Linked DNA regions of Gemmatimonas phototrophica. The protein of the gene in region 1 binds, or shares a complex with, the protein of each later gene. Links are inferred from orthologs where the notes say so. Each region holds a gene or a part of one and is shown on either strand. Other genes may lie near its edges.

Evidence for each region.
Region 2: GEMMAAP_RS02750 (region 1) and odhB share a complex: the UniProt entries of both Bacillus subtilis proteins name them as parts of the 2-oxoglutarate dehydrogenase (OGDH) complex. The link is inferred for Gemmatimonas phototrophica from one-to-one orthologs.

Annotation. Positions count from the first base shown.
Region 1 is NZ_CP011454.1:614,604-631,348, reverse strand. The notes cover bases 8,068-11,346. They hold GEMMAAP_RS02750 (2-oxoglutarate dehydrogenase E1 component), read right to left. Parts: upstream 11,034-11,346; coding sequence 8,268-11,033; downstream 8,068-8,267. Other genes in these bases: GEMMAAP_RS02745 (sensor histidine kinase), read right to left, coding at 11,112-11,346; GEMMAAP_RS02755 (PIG-L family deacetylase), read right to left, coding at 8,068-8,250. In the rest of the region: GEMMAAP_RS02775 (M20/M25/M40 family metallo-hydrolase), read left to right, coding at 1-594; GEMMAAP_RS02770 (ANTAR domain-containing response regulator), read right to left, coding at 598-1,200; GEMMAAP_RS02765 (hybrid sensor histidine kinase/response regulator), read right to left, coding at 1,205-3,226; GEMMAAP_RS02760 (sodium:solute symporter family protein), read left to right, coding at 3,588-5,258; more of GEMMAAP_RS02755, read right to left, coding at 5,587-8,067; more of GEMMAAP_RS02745, read right to left, coding at 11,347-12,383; GEMMAAP_RS02740 (DUF2256 domain-containing protein), read left to right, coding at 12,422-12,592; GEMMAAP_RS02735 (PAS domain-containing protein), read left to right, coding at 12,746-15,055; GEMMAAP_RS02730 (response regulator), read left to right, coding at 15,084-16,745. UniProt on the Bacillus subtilis protein: E1 component of the 2-oxoglutarate dehydrogenase (OGDH) complex which catalyzes the decarboxylation of 2-oxoglutarate, the first step in the conversion of 2-oxoglutarate to succinyl-CoA and CO(2).
Region 2 is NZ_CP011454.1:727,171-734,594, reverse strand. What follows is about bases 1-2,843. They hold odhB (2-oxoglutarate dehydrogenase complex dihydrolipoyllysine-residue succinyltransferase), read left to right. Parts: upstream 1-737; coding sequence 738-1,949; downstream 1,950-2,843. Other genes in these bases: lpdA (dihydrolipoyl dehydrogenase), read left to right, coding at 2,452-2,843; GEMMAAP_RS03180 (zinc-binding dehydrogenase), read right to left, coding at 1-644. Also shown: more of lpdA, read left to right, coding at 2,844-3,864; GEMMAAP_RS03165 (hypothetical protein), read right to left, coding at 4,008-4,337; GEMMAAP_RS03160 (RNA polymerase sigma factor), read right to left, coding at 4,334-4,894; GEMMAAP_RS03155 (CaiB/BaiF CoA transferase family protein), read right to left, coding at 5,062-6,204; GEMMAAP_RS20760 (hypothetical protein), read left to right, coding at 6,496-7,368; GEMMAAP_RS03145 (GHMP family kinase ATP-binding protein), read left to right, coding at 7,375-7,424. UniProt on the Bacillus subtilis protein: E2 component of the 2-oxoglutarate dehydrogenase (OGDH) complex which catalyzes the second step in the conversion of 2-oxoglutarate to succinyl-CoA and CO(2).

The DNA.
Region 1 (16,745 bases):
AAGGTGGAAATGCCGTCGTTGGCGGCGGCCATGCGGGCGCTGTCGGCCAACCCGGCCGACACGGCGGCGGCACGGATTATCAGCACCGATCCGCGCTACGCCAGCATGCTGCGCACAACCTGTGTGGCCACCATGCTGAATGGCGGGCATGCTCCCAACGCGTTGCCGCAGTTTGTCTCGGCGAACGTGAACTGCCGCATTGCGCCCACCAGCAAGGCGTCAGCGGTCAAGGCCGTCCTGCAACGCGTCGTTGGCGACAGCACAGTGCAGATTGCCGGTGATCGTGCCGATCGCATGGATGGCGCACCGGCGCCCATCAACGCCACCTTGCTGCAGGCAACGACAGCGCTCACCAAGCAGATGTTCAACGGAGTGCCGGTCATTCCCACCATGAGCACCGGCGCCACCGACGGCTACCGTCTACGGGCCGCTGGCATTCCCACCTACGGCGTGAGCGGCATCTTCTCCGCCGCCGGCGAAACCAACGCGCATGGCCGCGATGAGAAGCTGCGCGTCAAGGCGTTCTACGATGGGCTCGATTTTCTGTATCAGCTGGTGAAGCAGGTGGCGGGGCCGCTCAAGCCCATGTCGTAACCGTCAGCTCTTCATGCCCGGTTCGCTGTCAATGACCGCACGGGCAATATCCACCATGCGCACGCTGCGATCCTGACTGGAACGCTGCATGATGCGATAAGCTTCCTGCTCGCTGCTGCCGGTGCGGCGCATCAGGATGCCCTTGGCCCGCTCGATGAGCTTGCGGTTTTCCAGCTGCTCCTTGGCCTCAGCCGCTTCGCGGCGGGCGGCCAGGAGCTCGCGAGCCCGGGTCACGGCCATGCGCAGCGTGGCGTCGAGCGTGGTGGGCGGGGTTGGCTTGGGCAGCAGCGCGACCGCGGTCGAGCGCAGCACATCCGCCGTGGACAGCGTGAGCGACAAGTCGCCCGTGATCAGCACCACCGCCGTTCCTGGCAGCGCACTGGCGATGCCTTCCGCCGCCTGCACTCCCGTGGCGCCGGGCATGTGCATGTCGAGCAGCACGGCGTCGGGGGTGAATTGCTGCGCCTTTTCAATGGCTTCCGTACCGCTGTCCACTTCGGCAACGACCATGTGCCCGAGCGCACTCAGGAGGTCCACCAGGGTGGAGCGCTCGAGCGCATTGTCTTCGGCAACCAGGACGCGGATCGTGGAGGGCAATTCCGACATGATTTTACTCGGTTGGTGATGCGGGAGCATGCGTCCCGGCAATGTGGGCCTTCAGTTCAGGTGCCCGCAACGGTTTGCGCAGCACGAATTCCGCACCATCGGCCTCTTCGGGGCCAACACTTGGCTCCCAGCCGGTTATGACCCCCACCCGAATGGTGGGGTAGTGCGATTTGACGAATTTCACAAGCTCCCATCCGTTGCCGTCGGGGAGACCGACATCGGTGAGCATGAGATCAATTGGCTGGGACGAATACGACGCAAGGGCCTGCCGGGCGTCGGCACAGCTGGCGACCGCCACCACGGTGTGCCCGTCTCCCTGCAGGATGCGGCGCAGGAACTCCCGACCGTCGTCGTGATCTTCCACCACCAGAATGCGGTTGGGGCGGGTGGGGAGAATCTCTTCCGGTGCGGCGACCTCAGGCGCGGCCGCTTTCTGCAGCGGAAAGCGCACCATGACTTCAGTGCCGCGGCCCGGCACGGATGAAATGGTCGCCGTGCCGCGATGGCGACGCGCAATGCCGTACACTTCGGCCAGACCAAGGCCGGAGCCCTTGGCCCCCTTCGTCGTAAAGAATGGCTCGAAGGCCCGTTCACGAACGTCCGCCGTCATTCCTACCCCAGTGTCGCGCACAGCCATGCAGGCATCACTCCCCTCCACCGACGTGCGCACCGTCAGCGTGCCGCCGTCCGGCATGGCATCGATGGCGTTTTGCACGAGGTTGAGCAGCGCTTCACGAATTTCCCCGGGGAGCCCCCGGGTAATGGCGCCCTCCGTGAACATACGCACGATGCGGACCTCGCGGCTTTCACTCGACCGCTGCAGCCGCATGGGCTCGGTAAGGTCCAGGACTTCCTCGGCGAGGAGCGACAGATCGACTTCGACATCGCCGCCAGGGTGCACGGGCTCCTGACGAATGAACCGTCCCACTCGCGATGCCGTGGCTGCGCCAATCTCGGCGGCCTTGCGAATACGGTCGGCGTAGTCGCGTACCGCTTCCGGCGACTCGGCGTGATGTCGCAGCAGATACGCGGCCGCCATGATGGGATTCAGCGCGTTGTTCACATCGTGCATAACGCCGGCCGCCAGCTGTCCCACGGCGGAGAGACGGCGCTCGCGCACCTGCTCTTCCTGCGAGGCCAGCAACGCCCGTGAGCGCTCTTCCACCAGGCGCTCCAACTCCCGCTCATCCTGCGACACCTGTGCTCTGAGGGCGCGCTGTTCGCCTTCCTGATCGTGCAGAATCTTTTCGAGCCGTTCGCGGTCGGTGACATCGCGATCGAGCAGCAGCACGCCAACAATGCGTCCATCTTCACCATGCATGGGTGCCGCGTACGACTCCACCACGCGGCGCCCCCCCTGACGACGCACTTCCAACAGCTGTCGACGAACCGTCTGCCCAGCCAGCGCCCGCATGGCCGGGGTATCCAGAAACGACAGCGGGCGATGGTGGACCACATCATGCGGGGCGTCCATTTCCCACAGCTCGCGCACGGTGACCGGCTGACGGTCCTCATGCTCGCGGGAGGCGTTGTCGTTCACCTGCTGCAGACGACCGGTGACATCCACGACACGCACCGATGACGGCGTGAGATCGAACAACGCCCGCAACTCCCGCTCCGCGCGCGTGGCGTGCACGCGTTCCTGTTCGCGCGCCGTGACGTCCACCGCCGAGACCAGCAGCAAGTCATGATCGAACACAAGGACACGCATATCGGCCATGCGTCCATCGCGACCGAACGGCACCAGCATGGTTTCCGTGGGACGACCGTTCGAAGCAAAGCGAATGGCTTCCTGCGCCGCGGGACCAAACGGCTGCAGCATCACGTTCGCGTGTTGCGCAACAATGGGCGCCAGCGGATCCACGACAAACATGGCTCGCCCGCGCGTATTGACCGTGATGGCGTATCCATCGTGTCGGAAGAGCGCGGCAGCTGATGGCAACGATTCGAGCAGTGCGCCAAGGCGCGCACGCTCGCGTTCGGAGCCGTCCTGCATCAAGTCTGCCGAGCTGAGAGGTTGGGTCATCGCATAGCTGAGGGCGCCATCCGATACGTCAGTGGCACCGTTGCGACTGAGCCTGCCCGGAGGACGCGATCGTTTCCGCAAAGCAGAAACCACTGTATTGTAGCGCGTATTGGTCCCGGTGGTCAAACGCCAGAACCAAATCCTGAGTCCTCTGGCCCCTCGCGCCCGTCCGAGGATCGGCCGGTGACAAAAGCGTATGCTCGCCGTGTAACGGTCGTCATCACGACGATGCGGGTTTCCCTGTACCTTTGGGGCATGTCGCAATTCAAGCGTACGCTCATCCGCGTCCTGGTCATTCAGGGCATTACCCTCGCCCTCCTGTGGCTCATGCAGTCACGGTATACGCTCTGACCGCCTCACGATGCACTGGATCAACTGGGTCATAGTCGCGGTGTATCTGTTCGTGGTGGTCTTTGACGGCCTCCGCCGGACACGCGGCACCAAGAACATCGAGGGGTATTTTCTCGCCAGCCGGAGCCTCCCCTGGTGGGCCGTCGGCCTGAGCGTGATGGCGACGCAGCTGTCCGCGGTGACGCTCATTGGCACGACGGGGCAGGGCGCCACGGACGGCCTGCGCTTCGTGCAATTCTACTTTGGGTTGCCCATTGCCATGGTGCTGCTGGGGGTGACGCTGGTCCCCTTTCTGCACGGCGCAAAGGTGTATACCGCATACGAGTATCTCGAGCGTCGGTTCGACGCCAAGACTCGTTCGCTCACGTCTCTGCTCTTCCTGCTGTCGCGGGGGATGTCCGCCGGGACCATCATCGCGGCCCCCAGTGTGGTGTTGAGTGCCATCTTTGGCTGGGACCTGACCTGGTGCGTGTTGCTCATCGGGGTGCCCACCATTGGGTACACAGTGCTTGGGGGCGTCGAGGCCGTTGCGTGGGCCGACGTGAAGCAAATGGTGATCATCGTCGCCGCCTTGCTGGCCATTGTCGTGGTCCTGGTGTGGCGGCTCCCCGTACCACTCGATGAGGCCTTCCATATTGCTGGCGCCACGGGCCGCCTGCGCGTCTTCGATTTTTCATTCTCACTTACGGAGACCTACACGTTCTGGTCAGGCATTCTGGGCGGCACGTTCCTCATGCTCAGCTACTTCGGCACCGACCAGAGTCAGGTGCAGCGCTATCTCGCGGCCCGCTCGGTGGACGAAGCCCGCAGCTCGCTCCTGATGAGCGCCTATTGGAAGATTCCGCTGCAGGCGCTCATCCTGATCATCGGCGTGCTGGTGTTTCTGTTCTACACCTTCTCACCGGCCCCGATGCTGTACAATCCACGCCACGATGCCATGCTGCGGGAACAGCGGCCGGCGGCGTATGCCGCGCTGGCGTCGCGGTATACCGCCGCGTTGTCGGCGCGCGATCAGGCGGCCCGTGAGGCCGCCACCGTACACGGCTCGGCACCCCTGAATACGTTCAAGGCGCACAACGATCAGGTGGATGTGGTGCGGAAGGAGGCACTGGCGGCGGTCACCGAGGCCACCGGGGAGAGCTCACGCGACGTGAACTACATCATTCCGCGGCTGGTGCTCGATCATCTGCCGCTTGGCTTTGCCGGAGTCTTTCTCGCCGCCGTGCTGGCGGCCGCCATGTCGAGTATTGCCGCGGAGCTGAATTCCCTCGCCACGGCCAGTGTGGTGGACTTTTATCAGCGGTGGTACAAGCCGGAGGCGAGCGACGCCCACTTTCTCAAGGTGGGGCGCATCAGCACCGCCATCTGGGGCGTCTTTGCCATGGTAGTGGCGACCTACGCCGCCACGCTTGGGTCACTCATCGAGGTGGTCAACCGGTTCGGATCCTTCTTCTACGGCTCCATCCTCGGTGTCTTCCTGCTGGCGATGATCAAGCGGACCCGCGCCATCGGCGCGTTCGTTGGCCTGCTGGCCGGCATGGCCGTTGTAGCCGCCGTCAGTTTCGGGGCCCCCCAGGTCAGCTTCCTCTGGCACAACGTGATTGGTGCCGTGGTGGTGGTGGTAGTGGGGTGGGCACTCAGCCTCGGTCGAGCAGAAACTGCCACTGCGGTTCAGGTATAGACCTGCCACTGCAGTATTGGAAGACTCCTGCAGTTCTGGACTGCCACCGCAGTTGAAGAGCACAGCGGTTCGGGTCGCTGCGGAACGTGCCGCCCGGCTTCGCCGGGGCGGCACGTTCTTGGTGGTTGATGTACCGGCCACTGCAGTTGAAGTGAGACAGCCACCAAAGGAATGCGCCCGCCCGGCAAAGCCGGCGGGCGCTTCCATACAGACCTCAACTGCGGGGCACCTCAACTGCAGTGGCAGTCCAGAACCGCAGGTGTCTTCCAATACTGCAGTGGACGTTCCAAACCCGAACCGCGGTTCCAGGCAACCCAAACCGCATTGTCTACTGCAGGACCACCCCTCCCCCCACCAAATTCGCCAACAACCGCGCCGCCCCGGGCACCCCCGCCGGTAGCTGGCGGAACAGCGCCAGCGTGACGTACACGTAGCGCCCCTTGCCGACCGGTGCCACCAGCAGTGCGCCGTCGTTCGCGGGCTCGTCCGGATCGTTCATCCGCAGCAGCGACGTATACCGCTTGTCGATGGTGCTCGGCATGTAGGTCGCGCGTTCCTGCGCCCATCCTTCCCAGTCTACCGCACCAATACGATTGGGGAACGTGAGCAGCGGATGCGTGGGTTGCAGCACCGTGACCGGTGCCGTTTCCATGGTCACGCGCGCGGCGCGTGGTGCCCACTGCAGCGGATACGGCGTGATGCCCGGCAGCGCGTTCATATTCTGCGCACCATACTGCACCACCAGCGTACCACCCTGCCGGGCGTACTCCAGCAGCCGGGGATTATTGCGTACCAGTGCCTCACTGGCTTCGTAAGCGCGCGGTCCCACCACAATGCTGGTAAAGCGCGAGAGATTGGTGGCCGACACCATGGACGGCTCAATTTTCTCCACGGCAATATCCAGCTGCTCCAACGCTTCGATCCCCTTGTCGCCTACGCCGGCGATATAGCCCACCCGGGCGCGCGGTGGGATTTTCACATTCACCGCCGACAGATACATCCCCGACGCTCCGTACAGGCGCATGGGCGTGATGTGATCGTAGTTGATGAGGTATGCGCCGCTCGTGCTCATGGCACCGTCGTGCAACGCCAGCGCCACCAATTGTTGCTGCCCTTCCTTCACCATCCCCCGCACACGGAACTGCAGGATGGTACTGCCGTCGGCGGCCAGCGTGCGCACACGCTCCGTGCTGTCAGCCTTGAGTCCCGCGGGGAGCTCCAATTGCACCGACACCGTGGTCTCGTGCGGATAACTGGACTGTATGCGTACCGGGATGTACCGCTCCACCGGCACGCCGGCGCGGATGTATTCCATGACGCTCGCGAGATTGATCGTAATGCCCGGCACCGCACTCACCGGCACCTGCATATCGCCCTTGATGGGATCGGCGTAGCGATACACCACCGGCGTATTCACCGCCACCGATTGCCCCGCAATCTCGAGGCGCGCCTGCACGATGGACGCGCGCTCTTCCTGGTGCTGTTCTTCGTGGCGTGCATCGATAGGCGCCTGAAACCAGTCCTGCTGCTTGCGGCCGTACACGCGCCACCACGGACTGTTCGAGACGAATGCCACCGCCCACCGATTGAGCGTGGCCGCACTGTCCGGCGCCACCGTGAGATCCCCCGTTTCCCCCGGGCGCAGCCCCAGCCCGAACACACTCGCGTTGCGCAACAGCACCGGCGTGGTGCCGCGATTGAACACGGTGACCGTGACCGGCAGTGAGTCGTTCACCGCCTGCTTCACCGGTTCGCGCGCGGGAAAGGTGGCTCGTGGCGCCGTGGCTTCCACCACCACTCCCGCCGCCAGCACGAGGGCCCGCTCGGTGCGCTCTTCCGTCGTCGACAGGGCATCCCAGAGCGCGGCCGGCGCAGCATCGGCCGGGCGTCGCGCGACGCTCGACGGACTCCCGGGAGGCCCGGCAATCAGCAGCGGTGGGCCGCTGCGCCAGCTGCCGCGCACCGTGCGGAACTGCCGCAACGCCTGCGCCAATATCGGCACCATCGGCGCTGGCGCATCGGCACGGTAGGCCGCGCGCGCGTCTCGCACCGTACTCAGTGCAGAGTCCAGCACCGGCTGCGCCGAGGCCGGCAACTGCGCCCGCAACGGGGCCCACGTGGTATCCACGCCATCAAACAGCGAGCGCTCCGAACGCGCGTCGGCTGGCCCCACGCGCGAGGCCTCACGCGATAGATAGCCCCAGATGACGCCCTTCCGCTGCAAGACGCCAAACCCCTGGCTCTTGTGCTGCGACCGGCTCTCCGCCGCAATCTCGTAGTACGACCGCCCCAGCAAGGCATCGTACTCACCGGTATTCACCCGCAACGTGGCACTGTCGGGAGTCTGGCGGGCACTGCGATAAAACTTCTGCGGCGTCCAGGGCACCCCGAAGTCCTTTACCGGAAAGCGCACGGTATCGCCGGCCAGGTCATACGCTTCGCGCGCCAGCAGCCCGCTCACCTGGTGATGCCCGTGTCCGTCACGCGGCGTCCCGCTGAAAAACGCAATCATCACGTGCGGCCGATACGCCCGCACCACGCGCACCACATCGCCCAGAATGCTGTCTTTGGGCCAGTGCTGATATGTCTCTTCGGCGTTCTTGCTGAACCCGAAATCGTAGGCGCGCGTGAAGTACTGCGTGGCGCCGTCAATGCGTCGCGCCGCCAGCAACTCCTGCGTGCGAATGGCCCCCAGCGCTTCGCCCAGCTCGTTCCCAATGAGGTTCTGCCCGCCGTCGCCACGCGTGAGCGAGAGGTACGCCGTCTCCACGTGGCGTCCCTTGGCCAGCCACGCAATCATGGGCGTGTCTTCGTCGTCAGGGTGGGCCGCCACCGTGAGCACGCGCGATGTCGTGCCAATACCCGCCAACACGGACCCCAGTGCGGCCGCACCGCGATCGGGAGCGACCTGTGCGGTCAACTCGAGGGGCTGAGCGACGAACGCCGCGGCTATGGCCGCGGCGCTCATCATCAGCTTCTTCAACGAAGCCATCTGCATGGTGTTTGCTCTCAGTGAGTAGCGGTCATGGCCGGGCGTGCGTCCAGCACTTCACCCGTATCCATCACCATCGCCACAATGCGTGCCTGTTCGGCCTGGTGCGCATCGGCAAAGCCTTCCGCCGGACTGGCCCGCTCGGGTCGGCCCACGTAGCGCACCCCAACGGCGGCACCGGCCGACGCGCGCAGCCGCGGCTGCACGTACGTCCACGCGCCCTGATTCTTGGGTTCTTCCTGCGCCCACACCACCTGCTCCACCGCCGGATACAGATCCATGATGCGCTGGATCTCCTCGTGCGGCCACGGATACAGCTCTTCCACACGCACCAGTGCCACCTGCGGATTGCGCGACGGCGACAGCGCGAGATCGTAGTACAGCTTGCCCGTGCAGAAGACGATGCGCCGCACTTCGTCGCGATGCTGCGCCGTCATGGGATCATCAATGACCGGCTGGAACGCGCCCTGCACCAGGTCATCCAACCGCGACGCCGCCTGCGGCAACCGCAGCAACGACTTGGGCTGCATGCACACCAGCGGACGACGGTGCTTCCGCAACGCCTGACGACGCAACAAGTGGAAGTACTGCGCCGGCGTGCTGCAGTAAGCCACCGTCATGTTCCCTTCGGCACACAGCTGCAGGAAGCGCTCCAGACGGGCGCTGGAGTGCTCCGGCCCCTGCCCTTCGTAGCCGTGCGGCAGCAGCATCACCAATCCACTGTCCTGCCCCCACTTCGCGCGGTCGGCCACAATGAACTGATCGATGATCGGCTGCGCCACGTTCACGAAATCGCCGAACTGCGCTTCCCACAGCGTGAGCGTATCGGTCGCAATGACACTGTAGCCGTATTCGAAGGCCATGACGGCGGTTTCGGAGAGCGCCGAGTTGTAGACCTCGAACGCGCCCTTGGCGCCGGGAATGTTGGCCAGCGGCGCGTACTTGCGGCCGGTATTCACATCATTCAGCACCGAGTGCCGGTGCGAGAAGGTCCCGCGCTCGGCGTCCTGCCCGGTAATGCGCACCGACATGCCATCGAGCAGCAACGAGCCAAAGGCCAGCGCTTCCGCGTGCCCCCACTCAATGCCACCCTGCTCGCCCATCGTGTCGCGACGACGTTCCAGCTGCTTGGCCAGGCGGGGATTGGCCGCAAAGTCGGCCGGCCACTGCAGCAGCGACTCGTTGACGAAGTGCAGCCGTTCAGCGGGCAGCGCGGTGACCACCGGCTTGGGGACGACCACCGCTTCGGCCGGCCACGGCGCATGCTTTTCACTGCCCAGCAGCGATTGCTTGAAGCGGCTGTGAATCTCGGCGTACCGCTGCGACACCGCCTGCTCGACCGCGGCAGCATCATCGGTGCCCATCACCCCTTCGCGCACCAGACGGCTGGCCCAGACCTGCGGCACTGTGGGATGCTTCCGAATGGCCGCCGTGCGCGTCGGCTGCGTGTACATGGGCTCATCGCCTTCGTTGTGCCCATGACGACGGTAGCCCACCAGATCGATCAGTACATCCTTCTTGAACGTCGCGCGGTACGCGCACGCCAGCCGCATGGCAATGATGCACGCCTCGGCGTCGTCGGCGTTGACGTGGAAGATGGGGATTTCGAATCCCTTGGCGAGATCCGACGAGTAATACGTGGAGCGCGCATCGGACGGGTCGGTGGTGAAGCCGACCTGATTGTTCACGATGATGTGAATCGTACCGCCGGTGCGGTACGCATTGAGATGCGAGATGTTCAGCGTCTCCGCCACGATGCCTTCGCCCGGAAACGCGGCGTCACCATGAATGGCGACCGGCACCACGACATGCTCATTCCGCTCCCCCGGCTTGCCGGGCTCGCGCTGCAGCGCGCGTACTACCCCTTCAATGACCGGGTTTACGACTTCGAGGTGCGACGGGTTGGGCATGAGACGCAGCTTCACGTCGCGGCCATCCACCGTGCGCGCGCCGTTGTAGCCCATGTGGTACTTCACGTCGCCGGTCGCGTTCTCATCGGCCGCTTCGTGGTGCCCTTCAAATTCGGCGAACAGCGCCTCGAACGGCTTGCCCATCACGTTCGTGAGCACGTTGAGACGGCCGCGGTGCGCCATGCCTATCACCACCTCGTTGGCCCCTTCACGTCCCAACGCGTCGATCATGGCATCGAGCATGGGGATGAGCGTATCGGTGCCTTCCACGGAGAAGCGCTTGTAGCCCTGATAGGCGCGCCCGAGGAAACGCTCCAGTCCGTCCACTTCGTTGAGGCGCTGCAGCACCTGCTTCTTTTCGTCAGCCGTGAGCGGGCGCGTCAGCACTCCGTCGCGGAAGGCGCGACGGAACCAGTTGCGCTCCTCGTTCACTTCGAGGTGCCACACTTCGTAGCCCACGCGCCCCGAATACACGCTGCGCTTGCGCTCAATCACATCTTTCGCCGTGGCGTACCGATCATCACCCAGCGCCGCGCCGGGAATGCTGGCGAGATCGGCGTCGGTGAGTCCGTAAAACTCCGGGCTCAGTTCATCGGCGCCCGCCGGCGGGGATCCAAGGGGATCCAGCTGCACGGCATAGTGTCCGTACATGCGGATGGCCTGCTGCAGCGACGCGGCCGCGGCAACCTTGGTCAGGAGCGCGGTGTCCGTTGCCGACGCCACCGGAGCGGCGCCGGCGGCACCACCAAACAGCGACTCCGCAATCCGGAAGTATTGGCGCCACGTCTCATCGACGCTCGCGGGGTCCCGGCGGTACTTCTCGAACTGCTCGGCAAAGATGCCGTCGTTGAATACGCTCGTAATAGCTGACATAAACACGAAATGTAGTGGGCTGCGCGACACAACTGCGCCGGCAAACTCGGCAAAATTGGCAACGGCGGTTATGCGGCGTCAGTGGTTCTGCGGCAGGACCAGAGTAAAGGTGGATCCTTCGCCCGGGCGCGACACCAGCTCAATACGCCCCCCCAGCATGGTGGCCAGTCGGCGGGCAATGTAGAGCCCCAACCCGGTGCCTCGGGCACGGCGGGTCTGGGAGTCCTCCAGCTGCGAGAACGGCCGAAACAGCCGCTGCATGTCGGTGGCGGCAATCCCCACACCGGTATCACGCACGGCCAGACGGACCGTGGCCCCACCGTCAGGGGCCGGCGACCCCCGGGACACGCGTAGCGTGACTCGGCCCACCTCGGTGAACTTGATGGCGTTTTGGCACAGGTTGAGCAGAATCTGGCGCACCCGGGCTTCGTCGGTCACGAGCGTGGGGAGCCCGGGCTCAAGGTCGAGGAGGAACTCGATCCCCTTTTCGCGGGCCAGCGGCTCCAGGAAGGGGTGCAGCGAATCGAGCAGTTCGTCGAGACGCACCGGGGCGTTGCGGGCGGTGAGCCGGTCGGCCTCCAGCGACGCAAAGGTGAGGATGTCCTCAATGAGACTCCCCAGGTGGCGGCCCACGGTACGCAGCCGAACAATGACATCGCGCTGCGCGTCGGTGAGGGAGCCCAGAATCTCGTCTTCCAGCAGTTCGCCATACCCTTCGAGCGCGGTGAGGGGCGTGCGCAGCTCATGCGACAGCGTAGCCAGCAAGCTCGTCTTGGCCGCGTCGGCCGAACGCGCCTCCTCGAGCAGACTGGCCTTCCAGAGGGCCAGGGCGGCCAGGTCGGCCATGACCCCGAGACGCTCTTCATCCACCTCGTCGAAGAGGGGGTGGCCAACGTCCCGCGTAATGGACAACACCCCGAAGAGCTGCTGGTTGGCGAGCAGGGGCAGCAGCAGAATGGGCCCAATGCCCAGCGTGGGGAGCAGCTGGGCAAAGAAGGGGGAGCTTTCCAACGGGTTGGCAATGGAGAGCGTGCGATGCTCGCGAGCCACCCGTCCGGTGAACGTCCCTTCCAGCGGGAAGGTGATCCCCAGCAACGACAACGCGTGCCCGGCACAAGCGGAATATACGCCATTATCACCACTTATCTGCGCCACTGCAGCGCCATTAGCACGTCCACGGACCATCGATAGCTGGCACAGCGTATCCAGCACCTTCTGCGAATTGGTCTCAGCTGCCAGCGCGCGCGCAACCTGACGCAGAGTGCCGAGCTCTTCTGTTTTTCGGTAGTCCGAATAGAGAAGGTCCTGATTGCTGGCCGGAAAGTCGGCGGGATTGATGGGCGACGTCATCTGGGAACTCTGCACCCCCGCGCGCGGCTTGGGGAGCCATGGCGCAATCTCGAAAGACCGGCAAACAGCCCGGCGCGGTAAACGGGCACCCCGACAAGCTGTGCGTTCGCTGCGGGCGCCCCTTCAGCTGGCGCAAGAAGTGGGAGCGCGACTGGGAGTCGGTGCGCTATTGCAGCGACAAGTGCCGGATGGGGAAGGCGGCGGGGTGACAACAAAATCTCGAATCTGGAATATGAATTATCACACACTTATATTGTTTTGCGAGAAATTGGCGGCAAGATTGACCGAACACTTGCCCGTACCGACGGGCCCGTTCGACCTGCCTCAGGCGCGGTACGGCCTGCCCGCGCCTCGCCCTCCCAGTGACTCCACTCCCAAGTCAAGCGGATCTGGACTTTCGCCGGATCGCCGAACTCGTCCCCAATCTCGTGTGGACATGTCGTGGCGATGGTTCATGCGACTATCTGAGCCCGCAATGGGTAGCCTACACGGGTCGTCCGGCCGCCGAGCAACTTGGCTTCGGGTGGCTCGACGCGATCCACCCCGACGATCGCCAACACACCAATGATGCGTGGCAGGCGGCCGTCGCCCCGCGCTCCGATCTCGACATCGACTTTCGGATCCGGCGTTACGACGGCGCCTATCGATGGTTCGCCACCCGCGCCGTTCCCGAGGTGCTGGAAGACGGCACCATCGCCCGCTGGTACGGCATCAGTACCGACACGCAGGACCTGCGCGACCAGGAAGCAGCACTGCAGGGGCTCCATCGAGACCTCGACCAGCGCGTCGCCGATCGCACCGCCGATCTGATGAGGGCGCGCGTTCAGCTCGAGATGGCGCAGTACATCACGAACACCGGCAGCTGGAGCCTCGACCTCCGGACGCAACGGCTGCAGTGGTCCGATGAGATGTTCCGCCTGTTCGGACTGCCCGTCAGCGACGCCGTCCCCTCGTTCGGCGACGTGCAGGCACATTTTCAAACGGATAGCTGGCGTCGATTCGACGCGGGGCTCGCCCGCGCGATAAACGACGGGATCGCCTTCGAGATCGAAGTGGAGCTGGCATCCACCGAGCGCGGACGGCGCTTCGCCATCGCCCGGTGCAACCCGGCGCAGACGGAGAAGGGAAGGAGCGCGCGGCTCTTCGGCACGTTTCAGGACGTCTCCGAGCTCGTGCGGGCGCGCCATGAACGCGACGTGGCCCTGGAGCGTACGGCGCTCGCGACGCAATTCGCGGGGATCGGTGTGTGGGACTGGTGGGTGGATGATGACACGCTGACGTGGAACGACGAGATGCACCGGCTGTTCGATCTCCCGCAGGAGTGCACACCGAGCTACGAAGTATGGCGTAATGCCATGCTCCCGGAGGACCGGGCCGAAGCCGAGCGCAGCCTGCAGGAGACCATCGCCGGCACGAAGGATTTTCTGTCGACGTATCGCGTGCGACAGCGCGACGGCTCACAGCGCATCATCCGCGCCACGGCCAAGCTGAACGGAGACAGTGGGGACCGGAGCCGTCGTATCATCGGCATTTGTGTGGATGTCACGGCCGAGGTGCTGGCCGAGCAGGCGGGAGCGAGTCGCCTCGCCAAGTTGCGCGACTTCATCCGCAATGCACCGGCCGCCATCGCCATGCTCGATGCCAACATCACGTACATCGAAGCGAGTCGGCGCTGGACGGAGCTCTACGCGCTTCCCGAAGGCTCGCTCGTCGGACGGCATCATTACGACGTGTTTCCCGAGATCCCCGAGCGCTGGAAGCAGATTCACCAGCAGGTGTTGTCCGGCACCGTGTGCAGCCATCCGGAGGATCCGTTCGTGCGCGAGTCCGGAGAGATCCAGTACATCGCGTGGGAAGCACGCCCCTGGTACGACGACGAGGGTCGCGTGGGGGGGATGATGTTCTTCAACCAGGACGTGACGGATTCGGTGACGTTGCGCCAGCAACTCGAGCACCAGTCCCGTGAACTGCAGCGCAGCAACGACGACCTGCAGCAGTTCGCCTACGCCGCGTCACACGACCTCCAGGAACCGCTGCGTGCGGTCGCGGGGTTCGCGCAGATCCTCGGTCGCCGATACACGGGTCGCCTCGACGACGATGCCGACGTCATTATCAGACATATGACCGAAGGGGCGACTCGTATGCGTACCCTTATCGATGATCTGCTCACGTTTTCACGAGTGGGATCAGGGACCGCGAACGTCGCCACGGTGCCTTTGCGACTGGTCGTCGAGGATGCGCTCGCCAACATCGCTCATAGCGTGTCGGAAACGGGCGCGATCATCGAGGTGGCAGACCTCCCAGCGGTCGACGCGGACCGCACGCTGATGATTCAACTGTTCCAGAACCTCATCGGCAACTCCCTCAAGTATGCCGGTCGTGCGGCGCCACGCGTGACGATTTCGAGCCTCACGCACGCCGACCGGGTCGAAGTCCGTGTACGAGATTGGGGGATCGGCGTACCGCCGGCTGCCGCCGAACGCGTGTTCCAGATTTTCCAGCGGCTCCACACGCGCGACGAGTATGCCGGAACCGGGGTCGGGTTGGCGCTGTGCCGGCGGATCGTCGAGCGCCACGGGGGTTCCATCTGGCTCACGCAACCCGAAGACGGCGCAGGGTGCATCGTCCATTTCACGTTGCCCGTCACCCGAGGACACGATGCTGAGCGCTGATTCCCACGGACGAGACGGACCGTACCACGTGCTTCTCGTCGAAGACTCGCCGAGCGACCGCCTGATGACCGAGCTCGCGCTCAAGGAATCGGGGGTCCCGCATGTCCTGCACTCGGTGGAGTACGGTACGGATACGCTGCGGTTTCTGCGTCGCGAGCGCCCGTTTGAGGAGGTCCCGCGCCCGGATCTCATATTGCTCGACCTCAATTTGCCGGGCATGGACGGCCGCACCTTGCTGCGGCGCGTGAAGGCAGACCCTGAGCTGCGCTCGATTCCCATCGTCATTCTGACCACGTCGGAATCGCCAAGTGATGTGCAGTCGACCTATGCCACGCATGCCAACTGCTATCTCCGCAAGCCGACGGATTATGACGCCTTCGTGGCGATGATAAGCCTGACCATGCGGTTCTGGTGCGGCACCATTGTGCCGCCCGGCTCTCCGGTCCCGCTTGCCGGACAGCCGGCTGCCCCATCGGCCCGCCGCCGGTTGTTGCTCGTGGAGGATTCCGCGTCCGATGCCCTGCTCTTTCGGGACGCGCTGGGGGGTGACCACACGGCCGAGCCGTTCGAGGTGGTGCATGTCGACCGGGTCACGGCGGCGCTGGCCGAACTCGAGCGGCAGGCGTACGATGCCATCGTGTCGGATCTGTCGCTGCCGGACGCGAAGGGCGTGGAGTCCATCCGCCTCCTGGCTTCTGTCGCCGCCGATGCACCGATCATCGTGCTCACGGGCTCGTACGCGGAAGTGGGAGAGGCCGCCTTGTCCGCCGGGGCCGACGATTTTCTGCCGAAGAACGACCTGAACGGTCGAAGACTCGGGCGCATCCTCCGCCACGCAATCCGGCGGAAGCAGCTGCAGAGCGAGGAGCTGCAGATGCAGCGGGTGCAGACCGTCGGGCGCCTCGCGTCGAGTGTGGCCCACGATATGAACAATCTGCTGGCAGCCATTCGACTGACCGCTGAGGTGTTGCCGCAGACCGCGCCCGACACGGAAGCGCTGACCATCGAAATCCTCTCGAACGTCGAACGCGGCCGCGCCCTCACCAGGCAGTTGCTGGCCTTCGGTCGGCGCAGTGAGTCACAGCGCCGACGGTGCGAAGTGAACAGCGTTGTCCGGTCGGCCGCCTCAATGTTGTCGCGTCTGCTGCGGCGTGACGTCGAACTCGATGTGGATCCGACCTCGGAGTTCACGGGCGTACTGGCGGACGAGCATCAGTTGGAGCAGACGGTCATCAACCTCGGCCTCAACGCCAACGACGCCATGCAATCCGGCGGCCGGCTCACGCTTACCACTCGCGTGGTCACGCTCACGGACGAGGCAGGGATGGGCTACACCCCGGTCCTCAACGCGGGCCGGTATGTCTGTATCGAAGTGGCGGATACCGGAACGGGCATTCCCCTCGAGGTCCTGCCGCAAATTTTCGAGCCGTTCTTCACCACCAAGGCCGAGCATGAAGGCACCGGGCTCGGATTGGCCACGGTTCGCGACATCGCCCTGATGCACGGGGGCGCGGTTTCGGTGGCGAATCGGGACACCGGGGGCGCGGTATTCACCGTGCTCTTGCCCATGAGAGGTACGCCACTGTCCGTGTTGGCGCAGCCTCTCCCGGGCGGTGCGCCGGCCGTGGCGCCGCCTCTCCCGGGCGGTGCGCCGGCCGTGGCGCGGCCTAAGCGTTTGCGCGTTCAGCCG
Region 2 (7,424 bases), 110 kb from region 1 along the record:
TCGAGCTTGTCCGGGCTGCTGGAGGTGACCCACGCGGTGGCGCCGATGTGCTTGCAGATCTGCAGGGCGGCGAGCGCGACCCCGCCGCCAATGCCCCAAATGAGCACCTGTTCGCCGGGGCGCACCTTGGCGCGCGTGACGATCATGCGCCAAGCGGTGAGCGTGGCCAGCGGGAACGCCGCGGCCACATCCCACGGCAGCCAGTCGGGAATGATGCGCACGTTGGCTTCGGGCACCACCACGTAGTCGGCAATGGTGCCCGGGTAGTGCTCCCCCAAGACGCCAAAGGAGAGACAGAGCGGCTGGTCGCCGTCGCGGCAGTACTCACAGCGGCAGGTGCGGTCTACCACCCCCGGGTTGAGAATCACGCGGTCGCCCACCTTGACCGAGGTGACCGCCGAACCCACCGACTCCACAATGCCGGCGCCATCGGAACCCAGGGCCCAGCCGGGCTTCACCTTGGAGCCGGGGATCCCCTGCAGCACCCACAAGTCCAGCCGGTTGAGCGCGGCGGCATGGATACGCACGCGGACGCCATCGGTGGCGTGCACCGACGGGCGAGGCAGGTCGTCACGGACGACCAGCTGCTCGGGGCCGCCATGGGCGGTGAAGGTGAGGGCCCGCATGGTGTGGAAGAGGCTCATACGCCGGAATCTAGTAAGCCGGGAGCAATTCCTCCTGACCGCTCCATATATTCAAGGCTCGCTCCCTACATCGATCCACTTCAGGTTCCGCTCATGTCGTCCATCAAGGTTCCCCCCCTCGGCGAATCGATCGTCGAGGCGACTGTCTCGCGCTGGCTCAAGAATGTTGGCGACGCCGTGGCGGTTGGCGATTCGCTGATCGAACTCGAGACCGACAAAATCACCGTCGAAGTGCCGGCCCTGGAGGCCGGCGTCCTGACGTCGCGCGCGAAGGGCGAAGGCGATGTGGTGGCGGTGGGCGACGTGCTCGGTGAGCTCGGGGCCGGCACGGGCGCGGGAGCGGCTGCTCCGGCTGCGGTGGCTGCCCCGGCAGCGGCACCTGCTCCTGCCGTGACAGCACCGGCCGCTGAGGCCAAGGTGTCACCGGCGGCGGCCCGCCTGGCCACGGAAAGCGGTATCACCCCGGCCGACGTGGCGGGTACGGGGCGCGGTGGGGTGGTGAGCAAGGCGGATGTGATGGGCGCGGTGGCGGCCACGCCGGCCGCTCCGGCCGCACCCGCTCCAAAGGCGCCGGCCCCCGTGGCCGCCGCGCCGGCCGTGAGCGCCGGCAGCCGCGAGACGCGCGAAAAGATGACCACGCGCCGCAAGCGGATTGCCGAGAACCTGCTGCAGTCGCAGCAGTCCACGGCGCACCTGACGACGTTCAACGAGATCGACATGACGGCCATTACGGCCCTGCGTGAGCGACTCAAGGAACGCGTGGAGAAGGAGCAGGGCGTGAAGCTGTCGTTCATGCCGTTCTTTGCCAAGGCGGCCACGCTGGCGCTCAAGGCGTACCCGGTGGTGAACGCGCAGATCGATGGCGACACGATTGTCTACAAGCACTATGTGAACATGGGCATCGCCGTCGCCAGCGACGGCGGGCTCGTGGTGCCGAACATCAAGGATGCCGACACCAAGAGCATTGTGCAGATCGGCAAGGACATTGGCGCCGTGGCCAAGCGGGCGCGCGACGGCAAGCTGTCCATGGATGATCTGACCGGCGGCACGTTCACGATTACGAACGGCGGCGTGTTCGGCTCTTTGATCTCCACGCCTATCATCAATTACCCGCAGGTGGGCATTCTGGGGCTCCACAAGACCCAGGATCGCCCCGTGGCCATTGATGGCAAGGTGGAGATTCGCCCCATGATGTACGTCGCGCTCAGCTACGACCACCGCATCATTGACGGGCAGCAGGCCGTGCTCTTCCTCGTGCGCTTCAAGGAGCTCATGGAAGACCCGGGGGCGATGCTGGTGTACTGAGGGTTTTCAGAACTGAAGACTGAAAACTTCGACTGACGACTGACAACGTGAACTGACAACTGATCACTCCTGGCCCCGGCTGGGAGTTTTCAGTTTTCAGTGGGAGTTTTCAGTCGTCAGTTTGAGTTTTCAGTTGTCAGTTTTCCAAAATCCACCCCCAAATGCACCACGACGCCCCTAAGCGTTTCCGCCGGGACGTCGGGCTTCGTTAACAGACGTTTTCAACGCGAAGGTTGGGGCCGTTGCTAACGATAGGATTGGTAACAGCGAGATTCGTGCCGTCAAGTACAGGACGCGCGACTGTGACCCGGGTAACAAATGGACGGCAGATACTCACGACCCAAAACTCGAACCCAGAACCCGGAACTGATCAGTTCTGGGTTCTGGGTTCGGGTTCCGGGTTATGGGTCTCACTGCCCCAGACCGGCATTTCAGCTTTCACCGGTTAGCGCAAACCCAGAACCCGTTCGACAGTGACGGTCCCCCCATTATCTTGCAATCCATGACCTCCCCCAACATCCAGACCGCCGACGTGGTCGTCCTCGGTGGCGGCCCCGGTGGCTATGTGGCGTCCATTCGCGCCGCGCAGCTCGGGCTGACTGTCACCTGCATTGAAGCAGATACGACCCTCGGCGGCACGTGTGTCACCGTGGGCTGCATTCCGTCCAAGGCGCTGCTGCAAAGCAGCGAGCATTACGAGTGGCTCCGCCTGCACGCCGCCGAACATGGCATCAAGGTGGATGGCACCGCGGTGGACCTGCCGGCCATGATGGCGCGCAAGACCGACGTGGTGGCGCAAAACACCAAGGGCATCGAGTTCCTGTTCCGCAAAAACAAGGTGACCTGGGCGAAGGGCTGGGGCACGCTCAAGCCGGGGAACGTGGTGGAGGTGCAGGCGGCCGACGGCACCATCACCGCCTGGCAGGGCAAGTCCGTCATTCTTGCCACGGGGTCAGTGCCGGTGCAGCTGCCGTTCCTCCCCTTCGATGAGCAGCGCGTGCTCTCCAACGTGGGCGCGCTCACCATTCCCGAGGTCCCCAAGCACCTCATTGTGGTGGGCGGCGGCGTGATTGGGTTGGAGCTGGGCTCCGTGTGGCGTCGGTTGGGCGCCAAGGTGACGGTGGTGGAATACGCGCCCACCATTCTTCCTGGCAACGATGACGACATCGTGAAGGAAGCCGACCGCATCTTCCGGAAGCAGGGACTGGAGATCCACACGGGCACCAAGGTCACCGGGGCCGACGTGCGCGCCGACGGCGTAACCGTGCACGTGGAAAAGAACGGCGCGGCCTCAAGTATTGAAGGCGACTACGTGCTGGTGTCGGTGGGACGCAAGCCGGCGCTGCGCGGGGTGGACCCGGCGGCACTGGGACTCGCCATGGGCCAGCGCGGCGAAATTCTGGTGGACGACCAGCTGCGCACCAACCTGCCGGGCGTATATGCCATTGGTGATGTGGTGGGCGGCAAGCTGCTCGCGCACAAGGCCGAAGAAGAAGGCACCATTGCTGCCGAAGTGATTGCCGGCAAGCCGGTGCACATGCACTACCGCACCATGCCCGGCGTGGTGTACACGTGGCCCGAGATTGCCACGGTGGGACTCACCGAGCAGGAAGTGAAAGCCAGTGGCCGTGCCTACCGCGTGGGCAAGTTTCCCTTCAGCGCCAACGGTCGCGCGCGCACCATGGGCGAGACGCAGGGCTTCGTGAAGTTCATCGTGGACAAGAGCACCGACGAAATTCTGGGGTGCCACATGCTCGGCCCGCACGTGGCCGACAACCTCGCGCAGGTGGTGCTGGCCATGGAGTACCGCGGCAGCGCCGAGGACATTGCGATCACGGTGCACTCGCACCCCACGCTGAGCGAGACCGTGAAGGAAGCGGCGCTCAGTGCGCTGGGGAGAGCGATTCACATGTGAAACCCGAACCCGTCACTCGAACCCAGAACCCGGAACTGATCAGGTGCGGGACGTGGGTTCGAGTTTCGAATTGACGGTTCGGCAAAGAGAAAAACGCCGCCGGGTTTCCCGGGCGGCGTTTTTCACATCGAACGGCAGCAGACTCAGTCCGCCAGCGGCGCCTTTGCTGACAGCGCGGCCATGATGTTGGCCGTGAAGTGAGCCGGGGCCTTCACCTGACGCATCGTGTCGGTGTCCTTGGCCACGCGGGCCCAGAACTCCACTGCCTTGTCGTTTTCTGCGCGGGCTTCCATTTCGGTCGCCTCGCCATCGAGCCACATCTGAACCGTATCAGCCGCCGTGTCAGCCGCGGAAACGCCAGGAAGGGGCACTTCGCGATCCGCCAGGGGACGCTCAGCAGACACCGCCGCATCGCGAGAATCGCGAGCTTTGGGATTCAGATTTTCGTGCGATTCGTGTCGGTCGAGCATCACGCGTATTTCTCCTCGAGCAGGGCCTGAAGTGCTTCACGTGCCCGATGCACGCGCATTTTCAGGGCGCCAACTGTAGTACCCAGGAGGTCCGCCATTTCTTCGTAGGAGCGACCTTCAACATGCTTCATGATGAAGGCTTCCCGAAGAGACGGCGCCAGCTGCGAGAGTGCTGCATCGAGATCCTGCCGCAGTTCCGTGCGGTCGAGGTCCTCATCGGGACTCGCGAAGCCAGAGGGCTGGTCGTCTTCGTCGTAGCTCAGGTGCGTGCGCCGAATGTTCTTCAGCCAATCCTTGCACCCGTTTGCAACGATCCGGAACAACCAGGCATCGAAGCGACCACGGACTTCACCGAGATGGTGATAGGCCTTGATGAACGATGTCTGAAGAATGTCCTCGGCGACGTCAGGGCTGCCCGTCATGCCAAGCGCATGTCGATACAGCGGATCACTGTACCGGCCAATCAGCAACGCGAACGATTCGCGATCTCCCGCAAGGACCCGGGAGATGACGTCTTGATCGTTATCGACGTCGTTTGGTGGGATTTCGGATTCCGTCATAGTCACGGCGCTAGGATAACGCCGATCGGACGGGTTTGACACCCCTGCCGCACAACCTCGACCCGGAACTTGCGTTCCGTTGATCGCGACACCTGCTGAACGTCTCGCGGAAAAGACGAAGGGGAGACAAAGAGGTCACAGCGATATCACAGATTTTGTGTGGAGGGTCACGTCAGTTTCTCGAATGAAGCCCAGCGTTTTTCCCGCACCGTAACGCTGTGTTCGCCACAAAAGGGCGGCTCGAAGCGAACCCGACCATTCCACAGTGGAGGCATGCCAACGCGTGCCGCGTCGGTAACGCTGAAAGGTACTTCATTGAGCGATTCCGTGACGGCTTCGCGTGCCGATCGCACCACGCCGCAGGGCACCCCGACGGCGGTGAGTCGCTCCATCCAGTGGGCCGCCCCAGCGGTCCGAAGCTGGGCCGCGATGGTGGCAACCACATGGTCGCGCTGGGCCAGCCGGCCGGCGTTGGTGGCGAGCGCCGGGTTATCGCCGAGCGTTGGGAGATCGAGCGCCTGCATGGCCGCCGTCCATTGACTGTCGGCGCCGACCGCAATGACCACCGGACGGTCGGCGGTCTGGAAGAGCTGGTAGGGAACCAGATTGGCGTGGGCGTTCCCCCACCGCCGGGCCTCCTGCCCGCTGACCAGGGTGTTTTGCGCCACATTGACCAAGGCGGCCAGCGCGCTGGACTGCAGGGTGACGTGCACACGGCGCATCGAGGCCGGGAGCCCGCTGGCGCCTGCCCGCTCGCGCGCGGCGAGAGCGGCCAGGATTCCGATCGCGGCGTCCTTGCCGGTGGTCACATCGACCATGGCCACACCGACTTTCATGGGATCGCCCTCGGGCTCTCCAGTAATGGCCATCCAGCCGCTTTCGGCCTGGACCACGAAGTCGTAGCCCGGGCGATCACTGGCGGGCCCGAACCCGGAGATAGTGCACCAGAGCAATTGCGGATACTGCGCCAGTAACGCGTCAGCATCAATGCCGTTTCGGGCGAGTGCCCCGGGCATGAAGTTCTCGACGACGACATCGGCTTCGCTGATGAGGTCGAGAATGAGGGCACGATCGATCGGATCGGCGAAATTGGCGTCGAGGGAGAGCTTGTTGCGATTGGCGCTCAGGAAGTAGGCGGACTGTCCATTTTCCGCAAAAGGCGGCCCCCAACCGCGAGTATCGTCGCCGGCGCCGGGGCGTTCGACCTTGATGACGGAGGCGCCAAGGTCGCCCAGCATCATGGAACAGAGCGGTCCGGCCAGCACCCGGGAGAGATCGAGGACCCGTACGCCAAAAAGTGGCAATGTCACGTTAGTGTTTTTATAGTGTTCTTATAAATACTCTTTGGAGTGCCACGATCTGGAGACAATTTGCGCATTTCATCTATCTTATGAGTTTGGAGCGGAGTGGGTCGCTGCGCAATTATATGAGCGTATCGCCGGGAAAGCACGTGCTACGCCTTGCATAGATGACTGAAAATCATATAGTTACCCCCGTTCCGGTGGACGCGGACCACTCGGGTGGCAACTGTACGACTCCCCCGAATTCCGTGAAGCGACCACCTCGACCTCCATGTATGGCGGAAGGAGTGCGCTCCACCTATGGCCGATTTGCCCCAGGCTGACGACGAAACCCTCGCGGAAGGCGACGCGCCGGCATCTGCCCCAGCGCCGCGCCGCGGCCCCGGGCATCGTGCGGCGGACGCCCGCGATACCGCAGCGGAAATGGCCGCGCGGGCCCATGAGATCAGTCTCGAAGCGGGTAGCCGGATGGCTGGCGCTATGCGTGACGTTGTTGGTGCGGCCGCTGGCCTCAGCAGCTTTGTTATCGAGAGTGCGCGCGATCTGATCAACTACATGGTCCGCCGTGGCCAGATGAACCAGGACGAAGCCGACGCGCTGATTGCGCAGGCCGAGGCCGCGTACATCGCCAAACACGGCGCGCTCCCTGCCCCGCAGCCCAAGGCGGCGCCCCCCAAGCCGGTCCCGCTGGGGCAGATGCCCAAGGCGGTGCAGGCCCCGGCAGCAGCGGCCGAAGCGGCCCTCGAAGCCCGGGCGGCCATGCGTATCGAACCGCAGAAGCCGTCGGACAAGGTCACCTTTGCGCCGTTGCCCCCCAAGCCCGCGCCCAAGCCAAAGCCGGAACCCAAGGTTGAGGCCAAGCCGGAACCCAAGGTAGAAGCCAAACCAGCCGCCAAAGCCGCGCCGGCAGCCAAGGCGGCCCCCGCACCGGCGCCCACCAAGAAGGAAGCAGCACCGGCGGCAGCAAAGGCTCCGGCCAAGGCGGCACCAGCGGCGAAGGCTCCGGCCAAGGCCGCGCCGGCCGCCAAGGCAGCACCTGCGGCCAAGCCAGCCGCAAAGGCGGCTCCGGCCAAGCCCGCGGCCAAGGCTCCGGCCACCAAGGCTCCGGCCAAGCCGGCCGCCAAGGCCCCGGCCAAGGCTCCTGCCAAGAAAGCGCCCGCGAAGAAGAAGTAATCCGACGTGATCGTCGCGTCGGCGCCAACCCGCCTCGACTTCGGCGGAGGGTGGAC